Regions from separate parts of the Alkalibaculum bacchi genome, predicted to be linked through region 3. Evidence: riboswitches for the same ligand, from Rfam matches in the RefSeq annotation. Region 3 holds a riboswitch; each other region holds the start of a gene.
What was found. A riboswitch is a leader RNA that binds a small molecule or an ion and turns the genes downstream of it on or off. The one in region 3 is predicted to bind cyclic di-GMP.

Region 1: another riboswitch for cyclic di-GMP. It lies ahead of DES36_RS13490 (CpsB/CapC family capsule biosynthesis tyrosine phosphatase); the one in region 3 lies ahead of DES36_RS06070 (Flp family type IVb pilin).
Region 2: another riboswitch for cyclic di-GMP. It lies ahead of flgB (flagellar basal body rod protein FlgB); the one in region 3 lies ahead of DES36_RS06070 (Flp family type IVb pilin).

What each region holds. Positions count from the first base shown of each region.
Region 1 covers NZ_QNRX01000024.1:25,048-29,635, forward strand. Annotated here, with positions in the region: gene DES36_RS13485 (lipopolysaccharide biosynthesis protein) at 1-1,075, opposite strand, end outside; gene DES36_RS13490 (CpsB/CapC family capsule biosynthesis tyrosine phosphatase) at 1,385-2,155, opposite strand; cyclic di-GMP riboswitch class I at 2,420-2,505, opposite strand; gene DES36_RS13495 (flavocytochrome c) at 2,764-4,518, shown strand.
Region 2 covers NZ_QNRX01000001.1:162,332-166,919, forward strand. Annotated here, with positions in the region: gene fliF (flagellar basal-body MS-ring/collar protein FliF) at 1-712, opposite strand, end outside; gene fliE (flagellar hook-basal body complex protein FliE) at 742-1,104, opposite strand; gene flgC (flagellar basal body rod protein FlgC) at 1,292-1,726, opposite strand; gene flgB (flagellar basal body rod protein FlgB) at 2,078-2,464, opposite strand; cyclic di-GMP riboswitch class I at 2,729-2,806, opposite strand; gene DES36_RS00815 (hypothetical protein) at 3,030-3,401, opposite strand; gene fliS (flagellar export chaperone FliS) at 3,386-3,748, opposite strand; gene fliD (flagellar filament capping protein FliD) at 4,136-4,588, opposite strand, start outside.
Region 3 covers NZ_QNRX01000006.1:119,725-124,312, reverse strand. Annotated here, with positions in the region: partial or broken gene DES36_RS06085 (NAD(P)H-dependent oxidoreductase subunit E) at 1-169, opposite strand, end outside; gene DES36_RS06075 (pilus assembly protein TadG-related protein) at 1,137-2,078, shown strand; cyclic di-GMP riboswitch class I at 2,263-2,352, shown strand; gene DES36_RS06070 (Flp family type IVb pilin) at 2,719-2,892, shown strand; gene DES36_RS06065 (A24 family peptidase) at 2,983-3,564, shown strand; gene DES36_RS06060 (TadE/TadG family type IV pilus assembly protein) at 3,602-3,994, shown strand; gene cpaB (Flp pilus assembly protein CpaB) at 4,034-4,588, shown strand, end outside.

The DNA of each region.
Region 1 (4,588 bases), on a different contig from region 3:
AGAACATTAACTTTGTATTACCAATACTTTGAAATATAGATCCAGTGCTAGAGCTGATCATCTGTGCCCATATGGATAAGGCTAATAGCTGAAAACTAGGCACAGAAGCGTACCACTGCTCCCCATATAAAATCATAATAATTTCCTCTGCTGCAAAGTAGCAATAAGCTGAGACAAACACCCCAAGAAGCGAAAGAACCTTAAGGACTTTAAGGTATTTTTCGTAGATATATGCTCTATCATCTTGATGTGCAGATAATATCGGATGAAGTACAGGTGTAATAACATGAGTCAAATTCTGCACAGGGTAAAGCATTAATCGATAAGACTTATCGTAAAACCCAAGGGCGGAGCTGCCAATAAATTTTCCGATTAACAAATTGTCTAAATTTCTCGAAAAGTAATTCACTAAACTAAAGGCAAATTGATAAGATGAAAATTCTCTAATCTTTTTATAGCTATCGGTATTGATTTTTAAGACAAACTTAAGTTTTACCGTGCTAAAATTCCATAGAAAAGTAATAAAAGAAACCAATATGGAATGAATGACTATAGCATAATATTTAAATCCTATAAGAGCTAGTATAATTGTAGGTATCGCTGATAAAACAGACACTAAAACCAATCGTAAATTCACTAATTTAAACCTTTGTGCTTTTAAAAGAAGTGAATTCGGCACAATATTTACAGTGTTAAAAAACAAAGATATGGCTAACAAAGCCCCTATAGGAATGTACACACTATCATCATAAAAAATCGAGATTGGGATAGAAAAAAGAGCAAACAAAATCCCAATACCTAAGCCAATATAAACCGTCAAGGAGAATATATGATTAATATCCTCTTCATCTATATTTCGGTACTGAATAATAGCTGGTCCAATACCTATATTTGCGATCAGAGAAAAGAAGGTCGTAAATACCGTTACAACTGCCACAACACCAAAATCTTCTGGAGATAGTATTCTAGCTAAAATTGCGCTGTATATTAACTGCACGAATATATTCGTGTATTTTCCAAAAAAGTTGATAGTGGTCGCTTTTCGAATGGATGTCGATTTTCTTTCTGGACTCATAGAATCAATTCCTTCTTATGTATTTTCTGCTTAAGACTTTTTATGATACATTATTATCTGTCAAACTGTATCATATTTTTATTAATCAAGTAAACTATAATTCGATTTTCTTTTTCATAAAGTATTTATCCCTCTAAATATATCTGCATTTATTTTCAAAATTTATTATATACTATATCACATTCCTGTTAAGGCGAACAATAGTAGAACAATTATTAAGCAGTAGCTGGTTTTTCAACCCAATTAAATAAAAAACAGAGCAAGAAAGTACTATCAGCACCTTCTTGCTCTGTCCTTCTGACCATATTTTCATCTGAGGCTAAACACACGCCTTCTTGATTTTTTGACTCCTGTAAAATCGGATGGAACAATAAGCTTATTCGTGAGTATTGATTCCACATTTGTTGTAATCTCTTGATAACTTTCCTTACCTACTATCTTTTGTATTTTACTAAGACTACTTCTCGCCTGGCTGTAATCATCAGGCTTACTCGCATGAGTTCCTAAGATATGTATTCTATTAGATTTAAGTAATGCTTTTGCTGTCTTTTTGATTGTACTACCGTGATGCCCTTCTATGCTTCTTACATCCATTTGAAATAAGATATCCCTCACAGCAAGCTCTCTTGCAATATCAGGATCTTCTATTATAAAATGATACTTTTCTATTTGACTTAAAATTACCCTATATCCTGCCATCTGCAATTTAAACACACTGTCAATCATAGTATAAAAACTGCAGTTTTCATAGAATCGCACTAATATGTACTGGGTATCATTAATAGTAGCAATTTCTTTTCTCTTTAAACAATCGATTACTTCTGATGAAAAATCGATTTCACTGCCTAAAAAGATCTGTACATTTACATTATTTTCTCTGAGGAGGCTGTTTAAATATTCACACCTTTTTAAATCATAATCATATGTAGAAACAAAATCCTTTTGATATGTAAACCTAGGAGCGGCAACGAGTTTTGTAAATCCAACTTTACTCGCAGCCTTAGCAAGCTCTATTGTCTTTTTGAGGTTTTCAGGTGTAGAGCTTTCTGGAAATAAGATATCGCAGTGAAAATCTATCATAATAAGTTTCCTCTTTTCGTTTATTATTTTAAGTTCTTATATTCATCACGAAGAGCATACCGTTTTGTAGGATATATTTTGCTATAGGCATAATCTATATTTATTCTTTAACAAACTTCTACTTTGTTTTGGAATAAAAAAAGCCACCAAAATATAAGCGATCATAATTTTGGCGGCCGAACCATCTTGGTCTTTTAGCAAAAATATATATTAGTCATCTAATGGTATGTACTTAAGTATTTCAATATCTGGCACAAGAGAAATACTCAAAGCAAACCATAAATTAACCTATAGACTTTAGATTTCATGCTTTGCGTCCCTATTTTTCAATAGGTTTGCCTTTATCATTATTTACTTTCTACTTAATGGTAATATTTATTTAACGAGTTGTCAATCAATAATATTGTAATATTTTGCAATATTATGTCGAATTTTGGAATAATTATATCTTAAGGAATACTCCACCCCTGATAGCTGTTTTCATACATAATTTATCCTGAATTGACAAATAATATAAAAATTCCACGAGGCTCTATAAAAAAGCTTGTATTTATTAACAGGAATTTTTCATTACTTTATAACAACATCACAAAAAACAGGAGGATTATATGAAAAAAAACTTAAAATTTATCAGCTATCTACTATTTATTGCAATTCTGGCAACCACGTTCTTTGGATGTCAAGGTGCAGATAAAAAAGGAAAATTTACTGCTGGTACTTATGAAGGAACAGGAGAAGGTCACGGGGGTACTATTACCGCAAAGGTTACCGTTACAGCAGATGAAATTACCGAAATCAAAATCGACGCTCCACATGAAACAGAAAGCATTGGTGGTAGCGCAAAAGAGAAAGTAATTGAAAGCGTACTTTCAAGCCAAAGCCTGGCGATTGACACCCTTAGCGGTGCAACGGAATCTAGTACAGGCATGATTGCGGCCATTACTGCAGCCCTTGAAAAATCAGGCGCAGATATGAAAGCATTGCAAGATCCTAATGCAGGTGAATCAAGTGAAGAAGTTCAAAAAGACATGGACGTAGATGTAGTAATCGTGGGAGCTGGTGGAGCTGGAATGAGCGCTGCTGTAGAAGCAGCGAACGCAGGAAAATCCGTGGTTATCGTTGAAAAAATGCCTATTATTGGTGGCAATACAAATTACGCAACTGGTGGTATGAATGCAGCAGAGACACCTTATCAAGAAGCTGCCGGAATCAAAGACACCAAACAAACCTTCTATGATGATACTATGAAAGGTGGAAAAGACAAGAACAACCCAGAGCTCCTTAGAACTTTAGTAGACAATGCTCCTGATGCAGTGGAATGGTTAAATGATTTAGGAGCTGATTTAAAACGAGTTACTTTATCAGGAGGAGCTACAAATCCAAGAATCCATACTCCTGAAGACGGTTCTCCTGTAGGACCAGTAGTTGTACAGGTTTTATCTAAAAAATTAGAAGAACAAAATGTAGAGATTATGTTAGAAACAACAGCAGAAAAAATCATCGAAAAAGATGGCGCAGTTGCTGGAATACAAGCTACAGACAAAAGTGGAAACTCGTTTAATATCAATGCAAAAGCAGTAATCCTTGCAACTGGAGGTTTTGGCGCTAATAGTCAAATGGTAGAAAAATACCGCCCTGATTTAAAAGGCTTCTCAACTACAAATCATAAGGGCGCAACAGGCGATGGAATCGTTATGGCACAAGAAGTAGGAGCCGATTTAACAGATATTGAAGAAATTCAAATCCATCCTACTACAGATCCAGAAACAGGATACTTGTTCACAGAGGGCTTAAGAGGTGATGGAGCGATATTAGTAAATCTTGATGGAAAGCGATTTACTGATGAACTCCTTACACGAGATGTGGTTTCAGCTAATATTTTGAAACAAAAGAACGGAATTGCCTATCTGATTGTTAATGAAGCAATGCGAGAAGAAAACGCTTCTTTAGCTGGATATATTGAAGATGACTATGCTGTGCAAGGAGAAACCATCAAAGATTTAGCAAAAACTTTAAAAATTGACGAAGCAACTCTTGAAAACACCTTAAAAACCTATACAGCTTATGTTAAGGCTGGTAAAGACGAAGAATTTGAAAGAGCCCATCTAACTCAAACCCTTGAGGAGGGTCCATACTACGCATTAGAAGTAACGCCTGGTATTCACCACACAATGGGTGGCGTAAAAATTGATACAAAAGCTCATATTATCAATACAGAGGGGCAAGCTATCAAAGGATTGTACGCAGCTGGTGAAGTCACTGGTGGAGTTCACGGAGGAAATCGTATAGGTGGTAATGCAGTAGCCGATATCATCGTATTCGGTCGCATCGCTGGACAAACAGCAGCAAGTGAGCTGCAATAATTTTATGGTGGTCGGCAAAACATATTGGCCACTATCTTTCTACTATTACTAATACACCGCATTGCTGTGT
Region 2 (4,588 bases), on a different contig from region 3:
GATAGCCAGATGCAATATCTGTTGCATTTAATTCAGTATCTTCTTGTAAAAATGCGCTGAGGAGATTGCCCTTTGAATCAATTACTTGAATGTTTTTTTCAGGCAAATTGTCTACTGCCCCAGAAACCAATGAGGCAATGCCTTTGACCATGTCGTTTGTGACTTTTTGATTGGGTTTTACATCTACTATAACAGATGCACTAGCCTCTTTATCCTCTTTTTCAAATATGCTCTTTTCAGGCATCACTAAGTGCACTTTTGCAGACTTTATAGCCTCTAAGGACATAATTGAACGCTGTAGTTCTCCTGTTAGAGCCCTTTGATACATGATCTCTCGATCTTCTTCTGTGGCCATTAAGCCCGTATCATCAAAGATCTCAAAACCGGTGGAATTTTCAGGCATCATTGCATTCATTGCCAATTGCAAACGGTATTCATCTACTTGTTTTTTGTCAATGAGGATATCACTACCGCCATTTTCTAATTTATACTTCATTTTCTTCGTTTCTAGATCACTTACGATATTTCCTGCATCACTAAGTTCTAAATCACTAAATAAAGTAACGTATTCTGTTCTTTGTGTAAAATAGGTATAGATAGAAACAAAGGCAAGAATACTTACTAAAAAAGTAATCATTAAGACTTTTTTCCTCTTGTCAATCTTGTTCCAACCACTCTTTGCTCCATCTAAAACTGCCACAAATCTTTCCATCGTATTAAAATAACTCCTTTACAAGTCAACTATAATTGCATGTTGTTGATTTCTTTATACGCTTCCACGCATTTATTGCGAACTTGAACGGCAAGCTCTAAGGCAATTCGGGCTTCTTCTGTTGCTATCATAACACTATGCAAATCTTCAACTTCACCAGTAATGAAATCTTGTGTTAATTTATCAGCCTTTACCTGGGTATTATTTAATTTTTCAATTTCATTGCTAATAATATCTTTAAAGGAAGAAATTCCTTCAACAGAAGAGTTTTCACTCGGTAAAATGGTAGAATCTGTTTTATTGACTGTAGGTATATTGGCACTTGCTAATGACTCATAACTTATTTGGTTTGTATTAGCTAGAATACTATTGTATAAAGACAATATGTTCATTTACGTTTCCTCAATTCTATTGTTTTTAAGGTGGTAAGCTTTAAGGTGGTAAGGTGGTAAGGTGGTAAGGAAAAGCATTTTTGCCACCGGTGGTGGCTTAGTGATAGAACGGTGAGGCACCGTTCCCTCCCCTGTCTCAGCTTATTTTTCTTCCACTTTCAGCTTTCCACTTTCCACTAACCTGAAATCACCCTTTAGAAATTTCCAAGGCCTTTTTTAGTATGCTCTTGCTGGTATTTAAGGCAGTTACATTTGCTTCGTATGCTCTCTGTGTGCTGATTAAATGAATCATTTCATCTACCATATTTACATTTGGCATCATAACATATCCTTCTTCATTGGCATCAGGATGAGATGGATTGTAAACCATTTCGAGATTTTCCTCATCTTGAGCAATGCCAACCACTCTAACACCAGCGCTCTTTTTTTCCATACGTCCTGTAACCTTGCTGATTTCAGTTCTTAATTTCTCTTCAAAGACTACGTCTTTACGCAAATAAGGCCCACCCTCTTCTGTTCGAGTAGTGTTTACATTGGCAATATTTGTAGAAATCGTATCCATCTTTAATCTTTCAAGAGCTAATCCACTTGCGTTAATTTGCATGGAGTTAAACACTGACATATTAAACTAACCTCACTTTAAAAACATTTTAAAAATGTCTTAGTATATTGTTTGTTCTCTAATAGCTAGTCTTCAAAGATCCTTCGCTACGCTCAGGATGACTGGGGCAGGAGCTAGGGCGCTCAGAATGAATGAGCAAGGAGCTTGGGTGCTCAGAATGACTGAGGCAAGAGCTTGGGTGCTCAGAATGACTGAGACAAGAGCTTGGGCCTTCGGCACTTAGAGATACGAAGAATCGCCTCTAACCAACTCCCCGGTCATCCTAGAGCGCAGCGAAGGATCTTCACATCAGCCACCAGTGGTGGCTATAAGGTTTTGCTTACCACCTGACCACCTTACCACCTGACCACCTTATTTATTAATTACATAGTTCAAATTAGCGAGCCTAGAATTCAACTGAGAGACTAATGTATTGTAATACAATTCATTAGCTGCTAATTCGGTCATTTCTAAATCGACATCTACATTGTTTCCATTGTCGTTTAGAGAAGTAGATTCTCTTTTTTTTACAATAGGTTCTATATCTTCTACTTCCCCAATGCCAAAGTGATTAGGATGAGATTTTTCTAAAGTCACTGCATTTTCATCTATGGCTGTCTTTAGTAAGTCTTCAAATTGAACTTTATTCACTTTGTAATCAGGTGTGTTGATATTTGCAATATTGCTAGATACGGTTCTTTGACGTAAAGAGGACATATCTAATCCTTTTTTGATCAAATCATAACTAAAATTACTCATTGTAAAACCCCTTTTATACAGTTTCTAATACCCATTTTATACAATAGTCTAACGATTCTTGTACAGTTGTTTAATAGCTGTTCCACTTTGGTTAGCAATCGTTAATAATTTAGTACAAATTATTCTAAACTTAAAAGTTTAGTCGTCTATTAGTAAGTTCTATTTTTAAGCTTTCTTATTCTCCCTATTAAACATATAGGTTAAGTTGACTATTTTAAAATAAAGTAGACCTTTTACAATATTACTAAAAATTGACAAAAAAAATATAGCAACTGGCTGCCATCTTGCGAAGGCCCTATAGCTTTGCGTCCTTACCTTTCGATAAGTTTGCCATTATAGTACATATTATCTTTATATGACATATTATCACAAATTTTTACATCTAACAACAAAAAGCGCAAAAAATACATGGATTTTACATGGATTTTCTTTGCGCTTTGGTTTTATTTAACTTGAATAAGATTTAATTTATCGTTCTACCTTAATCGTCTTTTAATGACAACTACGTTTGTGTGTTAGAATGTTGGAAATCAAATTTATTTTATACCTTAAACTTTACGTATACTTAAATATCCTTATCTATAAATATAGCTCTTTTACTGACAGATATATAACTATCTACTACATTATTTCGTTTTTTCACTTGTTTCATAGCTCCTACCAAATTTGCCTTTTTCTTTTGTAAGGATTCCATTAATTCTCTTTGTGCTGTAGAAAGAATATTAATATTTGTGCGATAAACTTCGTCTTCTGCATAGGAGCCTTGTTCTTCTTTGACAGCTTCCGTAATCTTTATGACTTGATCAAATTCGATTTTATTCTCCTCAATCAACCCTATACCTGTTTCTATTTCTCCGTCCCAAGATTGAATGTTTGCGATCACCTTTTTTAGAATTTCATTCCTTCGGTCAAGTAAATTTTCTAAATCTGCGCCCATGTGTCTCTCAACTCTTGCAGGTAATTTTTCACTTCAATAATACCCTCTGGATTTTTGTCAATATTAGCACGGACGAGTTTAAAATTCATATACTCATAAAGCTGGTATAAATTCTTGGCAATGTCTCCACCTGTTTCAAAATTTAAGGTAACCATAAACTCATTTATTATATCTTGAGCTTTCTTTAGGTTTGTATTAACCGTTTCATAGTCCTTACTCTCTAAAGCCATCTCCGCTAACTTACAATTTTTTATAGCACCATCATATAACATAATCAACAGTTTTTTCTTAGGTGCCGTCGTGATTTGATTATTTTTATATACATTGTTTGCATAAGCGTGGTTCATTTTTTTCTCCTTTATGCGGTTATTTGATATATGAGGTTTCTGAAAGTAATTAGTGCTCTAGCTAATCAGAGTTGTTAGTCGAAAAAAGCGGAAAGTGGAACTCGCCCCTAGGCGAGATTGTGTAAGATCCTTCGCTACGCTCAAGATGACTGAGGTAGTTAGCTTCGGTGATTACACAAGTCTCTGCACCCCTTAGATCTAAGCTACTGCTTTGTCATCCTGAGGAGCGCAAGCGACGAAGGATCTTTGACCCCAAAGCTTGACCCTAGCCTCCCACTTCCAACTTCTTACCTCCTGCATCTAAATGCATAGGGAACGGCGCCCTCATCGTTCCTCCATTAAGCTACCACTGGTGGCTAAGACGGTTTTGCTGACCACCTTACCACCTTATTTCTTACTCACATTCATCGCATCAATCTGCCCCACCAACCAGCTCATCTGGCTCTCTGCTTCCATCATGGCTACGTCTAAGGCGGTGAACATCTTTATGTATTGGGCTTGTTTCTTTTCCATTCGGAGGTTAAATCGGTCGATTTGATCGTTTAAATCTTCTAAGGTCTTTTCTAAACTTTCTGTCTTGCCTTTGATAATCCCTTTATCAGATGTAATATAGGAATTAATGTAATCATTTAATCGTACGCCAAAACCACTTTCTTCACCTTTGCTGTCCTTACTATTAAAGAAATTCGCTACATTTTGTGGGTCTTTCTCTAAAGCTTCGGTCAATTTACTAGAGTCAAATTGCAATTTACCAAACTTATCTATGGTAGTGACCCCTAGTTCCGAAATATCTTTAATCGTCGTGTTTTCATTACCTATAGTAGAAGTCACCAGATTACG
Region 3 (4,588 bases):
TATGTTTGCCCTTTGGAATAAAGGTAAATTGAGAATAATAAGTAGCAACACCGAATACTTTTGATGTAGGTACATCTAATCCACTAGCGATCATTTCCATAACTTCTCGCGGCAGATACCCAAATTTTACTTGAGCTTCTTGCAAGGCTGGAATTAAAGCTCCAGGCATGTCTTTGTGGTCTGAAATAAATCCCTTAAACTCTAGAATTTTTTCTTTGTTCTTTTCAAGATCAAAGGTAAATTCCATACATACTTCCCCCTTTGTGTTTTTAAATTAACTTAAATAAGTCTATGGCATAAATAAATAATTGAATATCGTATACAATCTACATAGATTTACAGAGAGTAGATTGTTAATTAATTATTACCATATACCTCCATAATGATATTACAGAAACCAACTATAATCAATAATAAATTTATAATAAAAATAATCTTTACCATATCTAAATATAATATATGCAAATTATGGAATGTATTGAAAAAACATAAATTGTATTTTTATATTGAAATAATTTTAATTTCATGTAAATTCAAGGTTTTGATTATAAAGTCAAGAATACATAGACATAATATCGCATTTAGGATACTCTTATAGTTAGTCGGATAAGAAATTGAAATAATTATTGATAATATTAAATTCGTTTTAAAGTCAAACATTATAATTTTAAAACTTGTTTTTAAGTTAACATATCTAAACTATAATTGTGATATATTTTTATATTTTTAAAAACAAATTTAATGAAGTTTGGTACTTCCTTAAAGTGATGGACTAAATAATCTAAACGTTTAGTGAGTTTATGGGCTTCATAAGTTCTCATAGATAGATGGATTTTTATTAACTTCTTTAAATATATAAGTGAATAGGTATGTAATTCATGAACAGTATACTGCTTATCGTTGTACTTGTTAAAGTTGCATGAATTTATAAAATTAAAAATAAATTTATAAATTATTCTTGATTTTTTGAATCGATATTATATACTAAATAAAACAAAATAATATTAAGATACTATTTGCAGATATTTCTAAATACATTGCTACATTTATTATTATCTTTTTTCATAATAGTAGCTATCAATCAGTAAGGAAAAATAACTAAGGCTTCTATAGTAGTAGGCAGAGGAGACATGAGCATGAAAAAGCAAAGGGCAAAAATCCACAAGAATGAAGATGGTCAAGCCCTAATAATGGTGGTACTAGCAATCGTTGTTCTAATGGGGATTGCTGCTTTAGTAGTAGATGTGGGCATATTGTATGTAGAGAAAGCAAATATGCAAAAGGCTGCAGATGCGGCGGCTTTAGCGGGGGCGCAGGATTTGCCAGCAAATACTGCTATAATTACTGCGGAGAATTATGGTGCATTAAATGGAGCACATGATACAGATGCAAATCTAACGGATGATAAATCTAAAGTTGAAGTTGAATGTACAAAGACTGTTCCTCATTACTTTGCTAGAATTTTAGGTTTTACAGAAACGGAAGTTTCTGCTAGTGCAATAGCTGAAAAACAATATGTATGGGAAGGTGAAGGGTTACCTTTTATTAACTTTCATGAGAGCTTTTTAGAGATAGGAACACAGGTAGAGGTTTGGGATAAAGTTAGTTCGGGATATTTCCAGAGTATAGAGAATTTTGATGTCATAAATGAAGGAGTTCCTAATAACACTTACTTTCAGCTTCACATAGAAGATGGACTACAGGTTAAAAATGGTAAGGTTGCAAATAAGAAGAAAGCAATTGAAAATTATTACAACACTCACAAGTCTACCCTGACTCCAACTCCATATGTTTATATTTTTAGTTTATCACCAAAAGCTTTTGATACAGAGAAAGTTATCTTACAAAATGGAAGTCAAAAAAACATTAATGATTTAATAAATAAATCAGACTATGTGTCTTTAAAAAGCTTAGTTCTTGTAAAATGTACGTTTGACTATTATGATGATAAAATTCTCAAATTAACCTCTGTTAAAACCTATGATCTTGGAAATGATGACGTAGGATATCCTAATCTACCCGATTATCCTACAGATTATGTAGGACCTAATGGTAGTGGTTCACAATTAATCGAATGAAAGTATAATGAGGGAAAAATTAATATTTATTAAATAAATTATATTATACTAAGAGATAAACTATCAAAATCATTTGATTAAATAGACGAATATTGTATAATAGCTATGTGAACGTAACATTCGTTTTCGCTTATATAAAAATTCAAACCTACAGAATTACATAGGACAACAGCATAAAAAGGATCTATTGAAAAGGCAAACTTATCGAAAGGTAAGGACGCAAAGCACGAAGTCTACGGTTATAATACATAACTAGGATGGTTCAGCTGCCAAATTAGTTTGGCAGCTTTTTTTGTGTCAACTTTCTAGTAAATAAGCTGATGAGTATGGGCTTTTATGTAAAAATTTACTGTTTCATGTGCTTGATAAAAAAGCCGATGGGTATATATTTTTTATACGAAGAGGGTCTTGGCGCGCGTTAATTATAATTGAACAATGATTAAATTATCGTAATAGTTGTAAATCCTTTCAAATATTAAAATATACAGAATAAAGAAGTAGAAATTGATTAAATTAAGGATTACAAAATAGTGTTTTTATGCTACATAAACACACTATTTTATAATAAATGAACATAAAGCAATAAAATACTTTATGGGGATTAGGTAGTAGCATACATATTTTAAAAGGAGGAAGAAAGATGAATTTATTAAAAAGATTATTTGTAGAAGAAGAAGGACAAGGTTTGGTGGAGTATGCGTTAATTCTTGGACTCATCGCTGTGATAGCAATCGTAGCTTTAACAGATATTGGGACAAATGTTAAGGCTAGACTTGAAGAGATTAAAACTGCGTTAACTAAAAAAACAGCTTAAACAGAACAATCATAATATTTTTTTTATTTTAAGAAATGTTCTCTCCAATAGAGAGAGCATTTCTACTATATGAAACGATTAGGAGCATACATGGACATTTTAATAGTAAAAGTCGTATTAGTTATGGTAGCCCTTATTGCTACATTTTACGATATCAAAGAAAAGAGAATTCCCAATGCTTTAACCTTTCCAGCTATTCTCATGGGAATTGTTTTAAATACAATTTTTAATGGCTTTGAAGGATTGGTTTTTAGTATTGCAGGCTTTTTTACAGGGATGGTTTTATTCTTCATCCCCTTTGCATCCGGTGCTATGGGTGCAGGAGATGTAAAACTAATGGGAGCGATTGGTTCTCTTATGGGGTGGAGATTTGTAGTAGTTGCTACTTTGTTTTCTGCCATTTCTGGATTGCTTGTAGTTTTTGTTTACCTGATTTATCAAAAGAAATTATTTTGTTTTTTAAAAAAATACTTCTTATTTTTTACAATACCTATAATGCAAGCTCTTTCACTTAGTTTTAAAAGTGAAAAATTAGATCAAATACATAAGAATCTCCTTTTAGAAAAGCATCAAATCCATGATGAAAAATTATATGTACCCTATGGCGTAGCCATTGCACTTGGTGCATTATTTACTTTAAGCGGAATATATAAGGATTTTTTGTCCTTTTAACATAAGATTTGCCACATGTAGAGAGGATGAATGCAAGATGAGTCGTCTATTAAAGTTAGGAAAGAGCGATAAAGGCCAAGCATTAGTAGAATTTGCACTGGTTTTACCTATATTATTGGCATTAATCCTAGGCATGATCGAATTTGGCTGGATACTCAATGGTAAGATTACCCTTACTAACGCAGCAAGAGAAGGCGCTAGGGTAGCTGCTATATATCATGACAAGGGCGCAGTTGTTGACGATGCAAAAGAGGCTGTAATCAATGCTTCAGTAGCATCAAGTTTGACAATAATTGGTGTAAACACTACCTTTTCGTCAGATACGACAACTGTTATTGCTGAAGCTGAGATTGAACCCATCGTAGGGCTGTTTTTTAATAATAAAGAAGAGGTATCTCTAACCGCCCAAGCCGTTATGAGATTAGAGTAAAAAATGTAAGTTATTAGTACTACAGAAAGGAGCAAATTTATGAGAGCTAATAAAAAAATACTGATCCTTGCAATCATCTTAGGCCTAGCCACAGTCTTTGGACTAAGTACTTATATGAAAAAATCTGGAGCTATTGCAGTAGATGGGGGAGGTTATACAGAGGTTATTGTGGCGGCGAATACTATTCCAGCTAATGTAAAGATTACAGAGGAGATGTTGGTATCTCAATCCATGCCTGCAGATGCCGTACACCCAGATGCCAATAAATCTATCAGTAAAATCATTGGAGGCATTTCAACAATGGAAATCGTAAAAGGAGAGCAAATTTTATCCAATAAAGTAGCTCTAGGTCAATCCGATGCAGATTTAGCTTATCGAATACCAGACGATATGAGGGCGATCTCCATTCCAACAGATGAGGTGGTCGGAGTAGCTGGCTTTGTCAATGTTGGGGACAAAATCGATATTCTAGTAACCTATAGCAACAAAGATATTGCTAAGGTAACCACTACATACACTCAGCTTCAAAATATTGAAGTTCTTGCAGTAGGCAATGCAAAACAACGAGACCCAGCATCTCAAACAGATCTTCCA